DNA from 2 places in the Streptomyces sp. JLBJ103 genome. Region 1 is predicted to be linked to the other one. Evidence: riboswitches for the same ligand, from Rfam matches in the RefSeq annotation. Region 1 holds a riboswitch; the other holds the start of a gene.
What was found. Region 1 has a riboswitch for thiamine pyrophosphate ahead of AC4BEG_RS09085 (thiamine ABC transporter substrate-binding protein). Riboswitches for the same ligand answer to the same signal wherever they lie in the genome.

Region 1 (5,280 bases):
TCTATGACTCCGATCCGGCGCGCAATCCGGACGCGGTGAAGTTCGACGCCCTGGAGTACGGCGAGGTGATCACCCGCGACCTCAAGGTCGCCGACGCCACCGCGATCACCCTGTGCCGGGACAACAAGCTGCCGATCCTCGTGTTCGAGCTCCTCGCCGAAGGCAACATCGCACGTGCGGTGAAGGGTGAGAAGATCGGCACGCTCGTGAGCGACCAGGGCTCCCGGGCCTGACGGCTCGAACGGGGGATGGACAACGGCCTGCCGGTCGGACACCGTGCAGGAGAAGACGCACGCAGGGGCGAGGCTCTGCCTACGGATAACACCAGGAGCAAGTGGTGATCGAAGAGATCCTCCTCGAGGCCGAGGAGAAGATGGAGAAGGCCGTTGTGGTCGCCAAGGAGGACTTCGCCGCGATCCGCACCGGGCGTGCGCACCCGGCGATGTTCAACAAGATCGTGGCGGACTACTACGGTGCGCTGACGCCGATCAACCAGCTGGCGTCGTTTTCGGTGCCGGAGCCGCGGATGGCCGTGGTGACCCCGTTCGACAAGAGCGCGCTGCGCAACATCGAGCAGGCGATCCGTGACTCGGACCTGGGCGTCAACCCCAGCAACGACGGCAACATCATCCGGGTGGTGTTCCCGGAGCTCACCGAGCAGCGCCGCAAGGAGTTCATCAAGGTCGCCAAGGGCAAGGGCGAGGACGCGAAGATCTCGATCCGCAGCGTCCGTCGCAAGGCCAAGGAGTCCATCGACAAGCTGATCAAGGACGGCGAGGTCGGCGAGGACGAGGGGCGGCGCGCCGAGAAGGAGCTCGACGACACCACCGCGAAGTATGTCGCGCAGGTGGATGAGCTGCTCAAGCACAAGGAAGCCGAGCTGCTCGAGGTCTGATGAACGACTCTTCCTGGGGGGCCCCGCCGCGCGCCGGACTCTGGGGACCCGCCGATCAGGGCACCTCCCCCGGCTACGGCTGGGAGGTGCCCCCTTCTTCGGCGGGTCCCGCGCACGAGGTGGGCGAAGCGGCGCACACTCGCCCCATGCCCACCGTGCCGCACGCAGGCGGCGAACCCGGCGATGCCGCCGACCGTGACCGGGGGGCCGCTGGACTGGGCGGTCCTCTCTTCCGCGATGAGCGGGAGCAGCGGCCCGGTCCCCGGCAGTCTGCCGGGCGCCCTTCGACGCCTTCCGACCCCGCCCCCGATCCGGCGCGCTCCGACAGCGCGCGGAGCACCGGCGGCGGGCAGTCGAAGAAGAGCGCGGGGCGGAATCTGCGTGCCGCGATAGGGGTGGGCGTCGGCCTCGGCGTGATCATCGTGGCCTCGCTTTTCATCTACAAGCCGGTGTTCATCGGCGTGATAGCGGTCGCGGTGGTCGTCGGGCTCTGGGAGCTGACCTCGCGGCTGGCCGAGCGCAAGGACATCCGGGTGCCGCTCGCGCCGCTCGCCGTCGGCGGCGTGGGCATGGTCGTCGCGGGATATGTGCGCGGTGCCCAGGGCGCCTGGGTGGCGGTGGCGCTCACGGCCCTCGCGGTGCTGGTCTGGCGGATGACCGAGCCGCCGGACAACTACCTCAGGGATGTCACGGCCGGGGTCTTCGCCGCCTTCTACGTGCCGTTCCTCGCCACCTTCGTGGCCCTCATGCTCGACACCGACGACGGCGCGTGGCGGGTGCTCACCTTCCTGCTGCTGACCGTGGTCAGTGACACCGGCGCGTACGCGGTCGGCTGGCGGTTCGGCAAGCATCCGCTGGCGCCGCGGATCAGCCCGGGGAAGACCCGTGAGGGGCTGATGGGCGCGGTGGCGTTCGCCATGGTCGCGGGCGCGCTGTGCATGCAGTTCCTCATCGACGGCGGCGCGTGGTGGCAGGGGCTGCTGCTCGGCCTCGCCGTCGCGGTCAGCGCCACCCTCGGTGACCTTGGCGAATCCATGATCAAGCGTGATCTGGGCATCAAGGACATGGGCAAGCTGCTGCCCGGCCACGGCGGGATCATGGACCGGCTGGACTCGCTGCTGCCGACCGCGCCGGTGGTGTGGCTGCTGATGGTGATCTTCGTCGGCGGAGGCTGACCCGGTCCGCCGATCGGCCCCGCGCCCCGGGCGGCGCGGGGCCGTTCGTACGTCTGCGACACTGGGTGAACCATGCCTAAGCCCGGAGAACTCACTTTCGTCGCGCCGCGCGGAGCCAAGAAGCCCCCGCGGCACCTCGCCGACCTCACCCCCGCCGAGCGCCGCGAGGCCGTCGCGGCGCTGGGGGAGAAGCCCTTCCGGGCCGGTCAGGTGTCGCGCCACTACTTCGCGCGGTACACCGACGACCCGGCCCAGTGGACGGACATCCCGGCCGCCGCGCGCGAGAAGCTGGCGGGCGGGCTGCTTCCGGACCTGATGAACGTGGTGCGTCACATCAGCTGTGACAACGACACGACCCGCAAGACCCTGTGGCGGCTCTTCGACGGCACGCTCGTGGAGTCCGTGCTGATGCGCTACCCGGACCGGGTCACCATGTGCATCAGCTCACAGGCGGGCTGCGGGATGAACTGCCCGTTCTGCGCCACCGGCCAGGCGGGTCTGGACCGCAATCTGTCCACCGCCGAGATCGTCCACCAGATCGTGGACGGGATGCGGGCCCTGCGGGACGGCGAGATCCCCGGCGGCCCCGCCCGGCTGTCCAACATCGTCTTCATGGGCATGGGCGAGCCGCTGGCCAACTACAACCGGGTCGTCGGCGCCATCCGCCGGCTCACCGACCCCGAGCCGGACGGCCTCGGCCTGTCCCAGCGCGGGATCACCGTCTCCACCGTCGGGCTGGTTCCCGCGATGCTGCGCTTCGCCGACGAGGGCTTCAAGTGCCGTCTCGCGGTCTCCCTGCACGCCCCCGACGACGAGCTGCGCGACACCCTCGTCCCGGTCAACACCCGCTGGAAGGTCCGCGAGGTCCTGGACGCCGCGTGGGAGTACGCGGAGAAGTCCGGCCGCCGGATCTCCATCGAGTACGCCCTGATCAAGGACATCAACGACCAGGCATGGCGGGCCGATCTGCTCGGGCGGCTGCTCAAGGGCCACCGGGTGCATGTCAACCTCATCCCGCTCAACCCGACGCCCGGCTCCAAGTGGACGGCCTCCCGCCCCGAGGACGAGAAGGCGTTCGTGGCCGCCCTGGAGGCGCACGGTGTGCCGGTGACCGTCCGGGACACCCGGGGGCAGGAGATCGACGGGGCCTGCGGGCAGCTGGCGGCCACGGAGCGCTGAACGACGGCTGATACGGTGCCTTCGCGAAACATCGCACCGTCGTACAAATGAACATTCCGACAGGGGAGCGCTCAGGGCGCTGAGAGTGCGGCACGGCCGCAGACCCTCGGACCTGATCCGGGTCATACCGGCGTAGGGAGTCAGCATCAGCATGAACAGCCACCTCCGGCGTGCCATCGGCACCGCCCTCCTCGGTTCGCTCGGCCTCATGGCCCTCGCGGGCTGCGGGGAGGACTCGAAGGGCTCCGGCGAAGCGGACTCCAAGACCGTGACCCTGGTCTCGCACGACTCCTTCGCGGTCTCCAAGGCGGTGCTCAAGGAGTTCACCGAGAAGACCGGCTACAAGGTGCGCACGCAGACCGGCGGCGACGCGGGCTCGGCCGTCAACCAGGCCATTCTGTCCAAGGGGCATCCGCAGGGCGATGTCTTCTTCGGCGTCGACAACACCCTGCTCTCCCGCGCGCTCGACAACGACCTGTTCACGCCGCACCGGGCGAAGGGCCTGGACAAGGTCCCGGCCGCGCTCCAGCTGGACGCCGGCAAGCACCGCGTCACCCCGGTCGACTACGGCGACATCTGCGTCAACTACGACCGAAAGTACTTCGCCGACAAGAAGTTGGCGCCGCCCCGGACCTACGAGGACCTCACCAAGCCCGCCTACAAGAACCTGCTCGTCACCGAGAACGCGGCCACCTCCTCTCCTGGTCTCGGCTTCCTTCTCGGCACGGCCGCCACGTACGGCGACGACGGCTGGAAGGGCTACTGGAAGAAATTGCGGGCCAACGGGGTCGAGGTCGTCGACGGCTGGGAGCAGGCGTACTTCGACCACTTCTCCGGCGCGGGTGGCAAGGGCGACAAGCCGCTCGTCGTCTCCTACGCCTCCAGCCCGCCCGCCGGGGTGGCGGAGCTGAAGACCAAGCCCAAGAAGGCGCCGACCGGGGTGGCCACGGGAACCTGTTTCCGGCAGGTGGAATTCGCCGGGCTGCTGAACGGCGCGTCCAACCCCAAGGGCGGCAAGGCACTGTTGGACTTCCTGCTCAGCAAGAGGTTCCAGGCGGACGTTCCGCTGAACATGTACGTCAACCCCGCGCGCGAGGACGTCGAACTGCCCGAGCTCTTCACCCGGTACGGAGTGAAGATCGCCGACTCGGCCACCCTCTCCCCGCAGAAGATCGCCAAGAACCGTGAGCCGTGGGTCAAGACATGGTCCTCACTCGTCCTGTAGGGACCCGCTCCACGGAGACCACGGAGAAGAAGGGCGCGGGGTTTCGGCGGCGCGATCCGCGCGGTGCGGCGCTGCGGCCGGCCCTGATGGCCGTTCCCCTCGCGTTCTTCGGGATCTTCTTCGCCTATCCGGTGGCCGCGATCGTCGCCCGGGGGCTGCGCGCCGACGGCCACTGGCAATTCGGCCGGATCCCGGAGGTGGTGAGCGACCCGGCGACCCTGGACATCCTGTGGTTCACCGGCTGGCAGGCCGTCGCCTCCACCGCGCTGACCCTGGCGATCGCCCTGCCCGGTGCCTATGTCTTCGCCCGCTTCGCCTTCCCCGGCAAGGGACTGCTCCGCGCGGTGGTCACCGTGCCCTTCGTGCTGCCGACCGTTGTTGTCGGCTCGGCGTTCCTGGCGCTGCTGGGCCGCGGCGGACTGCTGGACGAGCTGTGGGGGGTGCGGCTGGACACCTCGGTCTGGGCGATCCTCCTCGCCCATGTCTTCTTCAACTACGCGGTGGTGGTACGGACCGTGGGCGGGCTGTGGGCCCAGCTCGACCCGCGCCAGGAGGAGGCCGCGCGGATGCTCGGCGCGAGCCGCCTGGGCGCCTGGCGGCGGGTCACCCTGCCCGCGCTGGCGCCCGCCGTGGCCGCCGCCGCCCTGATGGTCTTCCTCTTCACCTTCACCTCCTTCGGGGTGGTGCAGATCCTCGGCGGTCCGCGCTACGCCACCTTGGAGGTGGCGATCTACCGGGAGACCGCGCAGCTGCTCGACCTGCCGACCGCCGCGGTGCTCACCCTCGTCCAGTTCGCGGCGGTCGGA
Region 2 (5,280 bases), 3.7 Mb from region 1:
CCGCTCCGACCGCCAGCCCCAGGTGGGAGTGGAGTTGAAGCCGAACGGTGACAGCTGCGGGTCAGTTGTGCGACGCGGCGGCCAGGGCGGCCAGCTCCTCGAGGGCGGAGGTCCAGGCCAGGGCGGCGTACTCGGCGTGCTGGGCCTTGGCCTCGTCGGAGACTTCCAGGGCGCGGATACCGGATTCCGTCAGGCGGAGGCGGGTGCCCGCGCCCTCCGGAGAGATCCGGAACTCCACCAGGGTGGCCGTGCCCGCCTCGGTGCCGGGGCGGTCCGGCTCATGGGCCAGCCGGAAGCGGAAGAGGGCGTCCGGGACCGCCTTCTCCACCCGGCCGTGGAACTCCCCGTGTTCGTCCCAGCGGAAGCGGAGCGTGCCGCCGGGGCGCAGCTCCAGCTCACAGCCCCCGAAGGCGTACCAGACGCGGATGTGCTCGGGCGTCGTCAGCACCCGCCACACCCGGTCGATGGGGGCGGGGACATACACCTCGCGCTCGATCCGGTCGGCCACGGTCACGGTCACGGCGACCACCTCCGGCTTCCACGGTAGGCGGGGCGTCTCCGGGATGCCCCGCCTACGGCCGGTACGGCCGTGGAGGCGGGCGCGGGGGGCTCGCGGCTTGGGCGGGGCTGCTGCCCGGGGGCGCCGGGCTGCCCGAGGATGCCGGGCTGGCCGGGCGTGCCGGGCCAAGCGCGCCGCGGGAAGTGCCGCGAGGTGCCGTCATCCGTCTGCGGTTGCGTCGTGGCTGGTCGCGCCCACGCGGCGGAGCCGCACATCGACACAGCCCCGCGCCCCTTGGGGGCGCACCCGAACCGCACCGGACTCCGGCGAGTCCGCTCAGCCGAAGGCGGGCCGCTCCGGGTCCAGCGCCGCGCGGCCCTCCACGGGGGACGACGCCTCCGCGAAGTGGCGGCGCGGGATCCGGCCGGCCCGGCGGGCCAGCCGCCCCGCCTCCACCGCATGCCGCATGGCCGCCGCCATCAGCACCGGCTCCCGCGCCCGGGTGACGGCCGAGGCGAGCATCACCGCGGCACAGCCCAGCTCCATCGCGAGCGAGGCGTCCGAGGCGGTGCCCGCGCCCGCGTCGAGGATCACCGGCACGGTGGCCCGCTCGACGATCAGCTCGAAGTTGTGCGGATTGCGGATACCGAGGCCGGAGCCGATGGGTGAGCCCAGCGGCATGATCGCGGCACAGCCCACGTCCTCCAGCTTGCGGGCGAGGACCGGGTCGTCATTGGTGTACGGCAGCACCGTGAAACCGTCGTCCACCAGGATCTCGGCGGCGTCCAGCAGCTCCACGGGGTCGGGGAGCAGGGTGCGCTCATCGGCCACCACCTCCAGCTTCACCCATTCCGTGCCCAGCGCCTCACGGGCCAGCCGCGCGGTCAGCACGGCCTCACCGGCGGTGAAACAGCCCGCGGTGTTGGGCAGGGCGCGGATGCCGTGCCGGTCGAGCACGGAGAGCACCGAGCCCTGCACCGTGGGGTCCAGCCGCCGCATGGCGACGGTCGTCAGCTCGGTGCCGGAGGCGAGCAGGGCGTGCTCCAGGATCTCCAGGCTGGGCGCCCCGCCGGTGCCCATGATCAGACGGGAGCCGAAGTCGGTCCCGGCGATGGTCAGCGGATCGGCGGCGGTTCCGGCCCCGGCGGTTCCGGCCCCGGCCCTTGTGGTGTCCGTCGTCGTGGGAGCCATCGGTCAGCCTCCCTGGACCGCGGTGAGGACCTCGACGCGGTCGCCCTCGCCCAGCGCCGTCACCGGCCACTGGCCGCGCGGTACGACCGTCTCGTTGACGGCCGCGGCGACGCCCGAGGACGCCTGGGTGAGGGTGGCCACCAGCCGGTCGAGGGTGGTGCCCTCGACGATCTCGCGGGGCTCCCCGTTTACGGAGACGGTCATGCGGGCTGCTCCTGTGGTGCGTTGAACGAAGTGCGGGCGGCGCCGTCGAGCCGGTGCGGGGTGAACGCGCGGGCCACCGACGGGAGTTCTCCGCCGGTCAGCGCCTCGGCCATGACATCGCCCGTGATCGGGGTGAGAAGGACGCCGTTGCGGAAGTGGCCGGTGGCCATCTGGAGCCCCGGCAGCGCCGTCGGCCCGAGGAAGGGGCCGTTGTCGGGGGAGCCGGGGCGCAGGCCCGCGCAGGTCTCGACGAGCGGCAGTTCGGTGATGCCGGGGATCAGCTCATGGGCGTCGCGCAGCAGCTCGTACACCCCGCTCGCGGTGACCGTGGTGTCCCAGCCGCGCTCCTCGGAGGTGGCGCCGATCACCAGCTCGCCGTCGACGCGCGGGACGAGATAGACATCCGTGCCGCGTACCACGGCCCGTATCACCCGGGACAGGAACGGCCGGTAGGAGGCGGGCACGGTCAGCCGCAGCACCTGGCCCTTGACCGGGCGCACCGGCGGCAGCACGTCCGGGGGCACCCCCGCCAGCCGCGCGCTGAGACTTCCGGCGGCCAGGACGGTCTGCCCGGCGGACACCCGGGTGCCGTCGGCCAGCTCCGCACCCGTGGCCCGGTCCCCGGTGACCGTCAGCCGCTCGGCGAGGGCGCGGTGGATGACCACCCCCGCCCGCTCGCAGGCGCGCAGCAGGGCCGCCGTCAGCCGCCGCGGATCGACCTGGTGATCACCGTCGATGCGCATCCCGCCGCGGACGCCCGGTGCCAGCATCGGCTCCAGACGGCGGCATTCGCGCCCGGTCAGCCACTCCACCTCCAGCCCGTGGCGCTGGTGCCGCTCATGGAGGTCGCGCAGATGGGCGCGGTCGTCGGCGTCGAGCGCCACCATGAGGGTGCCGCAGTCGCGGTAGCCGACCTCCTGGCCGCCCGCCTCCTCCACCTCCGCCACGAATTCCGGATAGCGGGCCGCGGACGCGAGATTGAGATCGAGCAGTGCGTGCTCGCCGTACTGGAACTCCCCGACGGAGCCCAGCATCCCGGCCGCCACCATGGCCGCCCCGCCGCCCGGCGCCGGGTCGGTCAGCGCGGTCCGCAGCCCCCGCTGGGCTGCCCGCCAGGCCGTGACCAGGCCGATGATGCCGCCCCCGATCACGAGGGCGTCGTACGGTTCAGTCCTCTCGGTGCTCGCATGGATCCCCGATGTGCGCATGAGTATGCGCCCCTCCCTTCGCCGGCATGACCCGGATCAGGTTCATACGGTCGGAGGCCGCCCCAGCCTCCCTCTCAGCCCGGTGCGTCCGAACTCCCGCGAGTGCTCTGAGGCGCCACCCTAGTACGAGCCTCGAACAGCCCGGAAGGGAGAACGGGGCGATCCGGGAATCACGGCAACAACCTGCCGTATGCCTTGAATCGATCTTGTGCAGTAGATCTCGTCCCGCGCTCTGCGGTCCGTCCCGCGCACCGCAATACAGTGATCGTGTGAGCGATGAGACGACGAAGACGGCCTCCACGGTGGGCAGCGGACAGCGCGTGGTGATCGTCGGCGCGGGCATGGCGGGGGTGCAGACCGCCGTCGTGCTGCGCGAGGAGGGCTGGGCCGGGGAGATTCTGCTGCTGGGCGCGGAACCCCACCAGCCGTACGACCGCCCGCCGCTGTCCAAGGCCGTACTGCTCGGCAAGGCCGAAGGGTCGGCGTTCGACGTGGACTTCGGCGCGCTCGGCATCGAGCTGCGGCTCGGTGTCACGGTTTCCGCGCTGGACAGCGGCGAACGGCGGCTGGAGACCGAATCCGGGCCGGTGCCCTACGACGTCCTGGTGATCGCCACCGGCGCCGAGCCCATCCCCCTGCCCGGCAGTGAGGGTGTCCCCGGCGTCCATCTGCTGCGCACCCTGGACGACGCCGAGCGGCTGCGCCCGGTGCTCGCCCGGCAGCACGAGATCGTGGTGGTGGGGGCGGGCTGGATCGGCGCGGAGTTCGCCACGGCCGCGCGGGAGGCGGGCTGTGCGGTGACCGTCGTGGAGGCCGCCGACCGGCCGCTGGCGGGTGCCCTCCCGGCCGAGGTCGCCGCCCCCATGGCCGACTGGTACGCGGACTACGGCGCCACCCTGGTCACCGGCGCCCGGGTGGACGCGGTGGACGAGAACGGGCTGCTGCTCGGCGACGGCACCCGGCTGCGGGCGGGCGCGGTGGTCGTCGGCATCGGGGCGCGGCCCGCCACGGACTGGCTGGCGGGCTCCGGCGTGGACCTGGCCGACGACCGGTCCATCGTCGCCGACGAGCGGCTGCGCACCTCGGTGCCGGACGTCTACGCGGTCGGCGACTGCGCGTCCTTCCCCTCCGCGCGGTACGGCACCCGGCTGCTGGTGCACCACTGGGACAACGCACTCCAGGGGCCGCGCACGGTGGCCGCCAACGTCGTGGGCAGCCGGACGGCCGCGCACACCGGCTTCTCGGTCTACGACCCGGTGCCGTACTTCTGGTCCGAGCAGTTCGGGCGGTTCATCCAGTACGCCGGGCACCACTCGGCGGAGGACGAACTGGTGTGGCGGGGCGATCCGGCCGGGGCGTCCTGGGCGGTCTGCTGGCTGCGCGAAGGGGCCCTGGTCGCCCTGCTGGCCGTCGGCCGTCCGCGCGATCTGGCCCAGGGCCGCAAGCTGATCGAACGCGGTGCCCGGCTGGACCGGGCACGGGCCACGGACCCCTCGGTTCCGCTGAAGTCCGCCGTTTCCTGACCCCTTCCCGACCGCTGGGCCGACGCGGCGGGACGCGGGGGCGGGGGCCCGCGGGCGGGGCGGGTGGCCCGCGTGGCGGACGCCCGGCTACCCACTGTCAGTCCCAGATGGCAGGCTTGTGCCGTGACCGAGATTGACGCAAAGATCGATGCTCTCGTCCCCGCCTGGCTCACGCTCCCCGACGCCGCCGAGAGGCTCGGCGTCGAGGTGACCCGCGTCCGGCAGCTGGTCAAGGAGGGCCAGCTGATCGCGGTGCGCCGTGGCGAGAACCGGGTCCTCCAGGTGCCCGAGGAGTTCATCGGTGACGGCAAGGTCGTCAAGGGCCTCGTGGGGACCTTGACGCTTCTGAAGGACGACGGCTTCAGCGATGAAGAGATGCTGGAGTGGCTTTTCACCCCCGACCCAAGCCTGCCCGGCACCCCGGCGCGGGCCCTGCGCGAGAATCGCGGCACGGAAGTGAAGCGCAGGGCGCAGGCACTCGCCGTCTGACACCGCTCGCGCAGCCCGCATCGCGCACTCAGCACCATCACCTCGGCGTACGGGCAAGGGGTATCGTCCCGTGCCCGTACGCCGCCGACCCGGGGGGACCGCCGCACCATGGCCGCCACCACCAGCCCGTCCGCCGGTTTGTCCGCTCGGTCCGCTCGGTCCGCTC

Region 2: it holds a riboswitch for thiamine pyrophosphate, as region 1 does, so the genes downstream of both, thiO (glycine oxidase ThiO) here and AC4BEG_RS09085 (thiamine ABC transporter substrate-binding protein) in region 1, are expected to answer to the same signal.

What each region holds. Positions count from the first base shown of each region.
Region 1 is NZ_CM177089.1:2,137,942-2,143,221, reverse strand. It holds gene pyrH (UMP kinase) at 1-233, shown strand, start outside; gene frr (ribosome recycling factor) at 338-895, shown strand; gene AC4BEG_RS09095 (phosphatidate cytidylyltransferase) at 895-2,070, shown strand; gene rlmN (dual-specificity RNA methyltransferase RlmN) at 2,143-3,249, shown strand; TPP riboswitch at 3,301-3,405, shown strand; gene AC4BEG_RS09085 (thiamine ABC transporter substrate-binding protein) at 3,401-4,474, shown strand; gene AC4BEG_RS09080 (ABC transporter permease) at 4,546-5,280, shown strand, end outside.
Region 2 is NZ_CM177089.1:5,865,938-5,871,217, forward strand. It holds gene AC4BEG_RS25935 (SRPBCC domain-containing protein) at 62-520, opposite strand; gene AC4BEG_RS25940 (thiazole synthase) at 836-1,579, opposite strand; gene thiS (sulfur carrier protein ThiS) at 1,694-1,894, opposite strand; gene thiO (glycine oxidase ThiO) at 1,891-3,102, opposite strand; TPP riboswitch at 3,098-3,212, opposite strand; gene AC4BEG_RS25955 (NAD(P)/FAD-dependent oxidoreductase) at 3,444-4,625, shown strand; gene AC4BEG_RS25960 (Rv2175c family DNA-binding protein) at 4,749-5,114, shown strand; gene thiE (thiamine phosphate synthase) at 5,223-5,280, shown strand, end outside.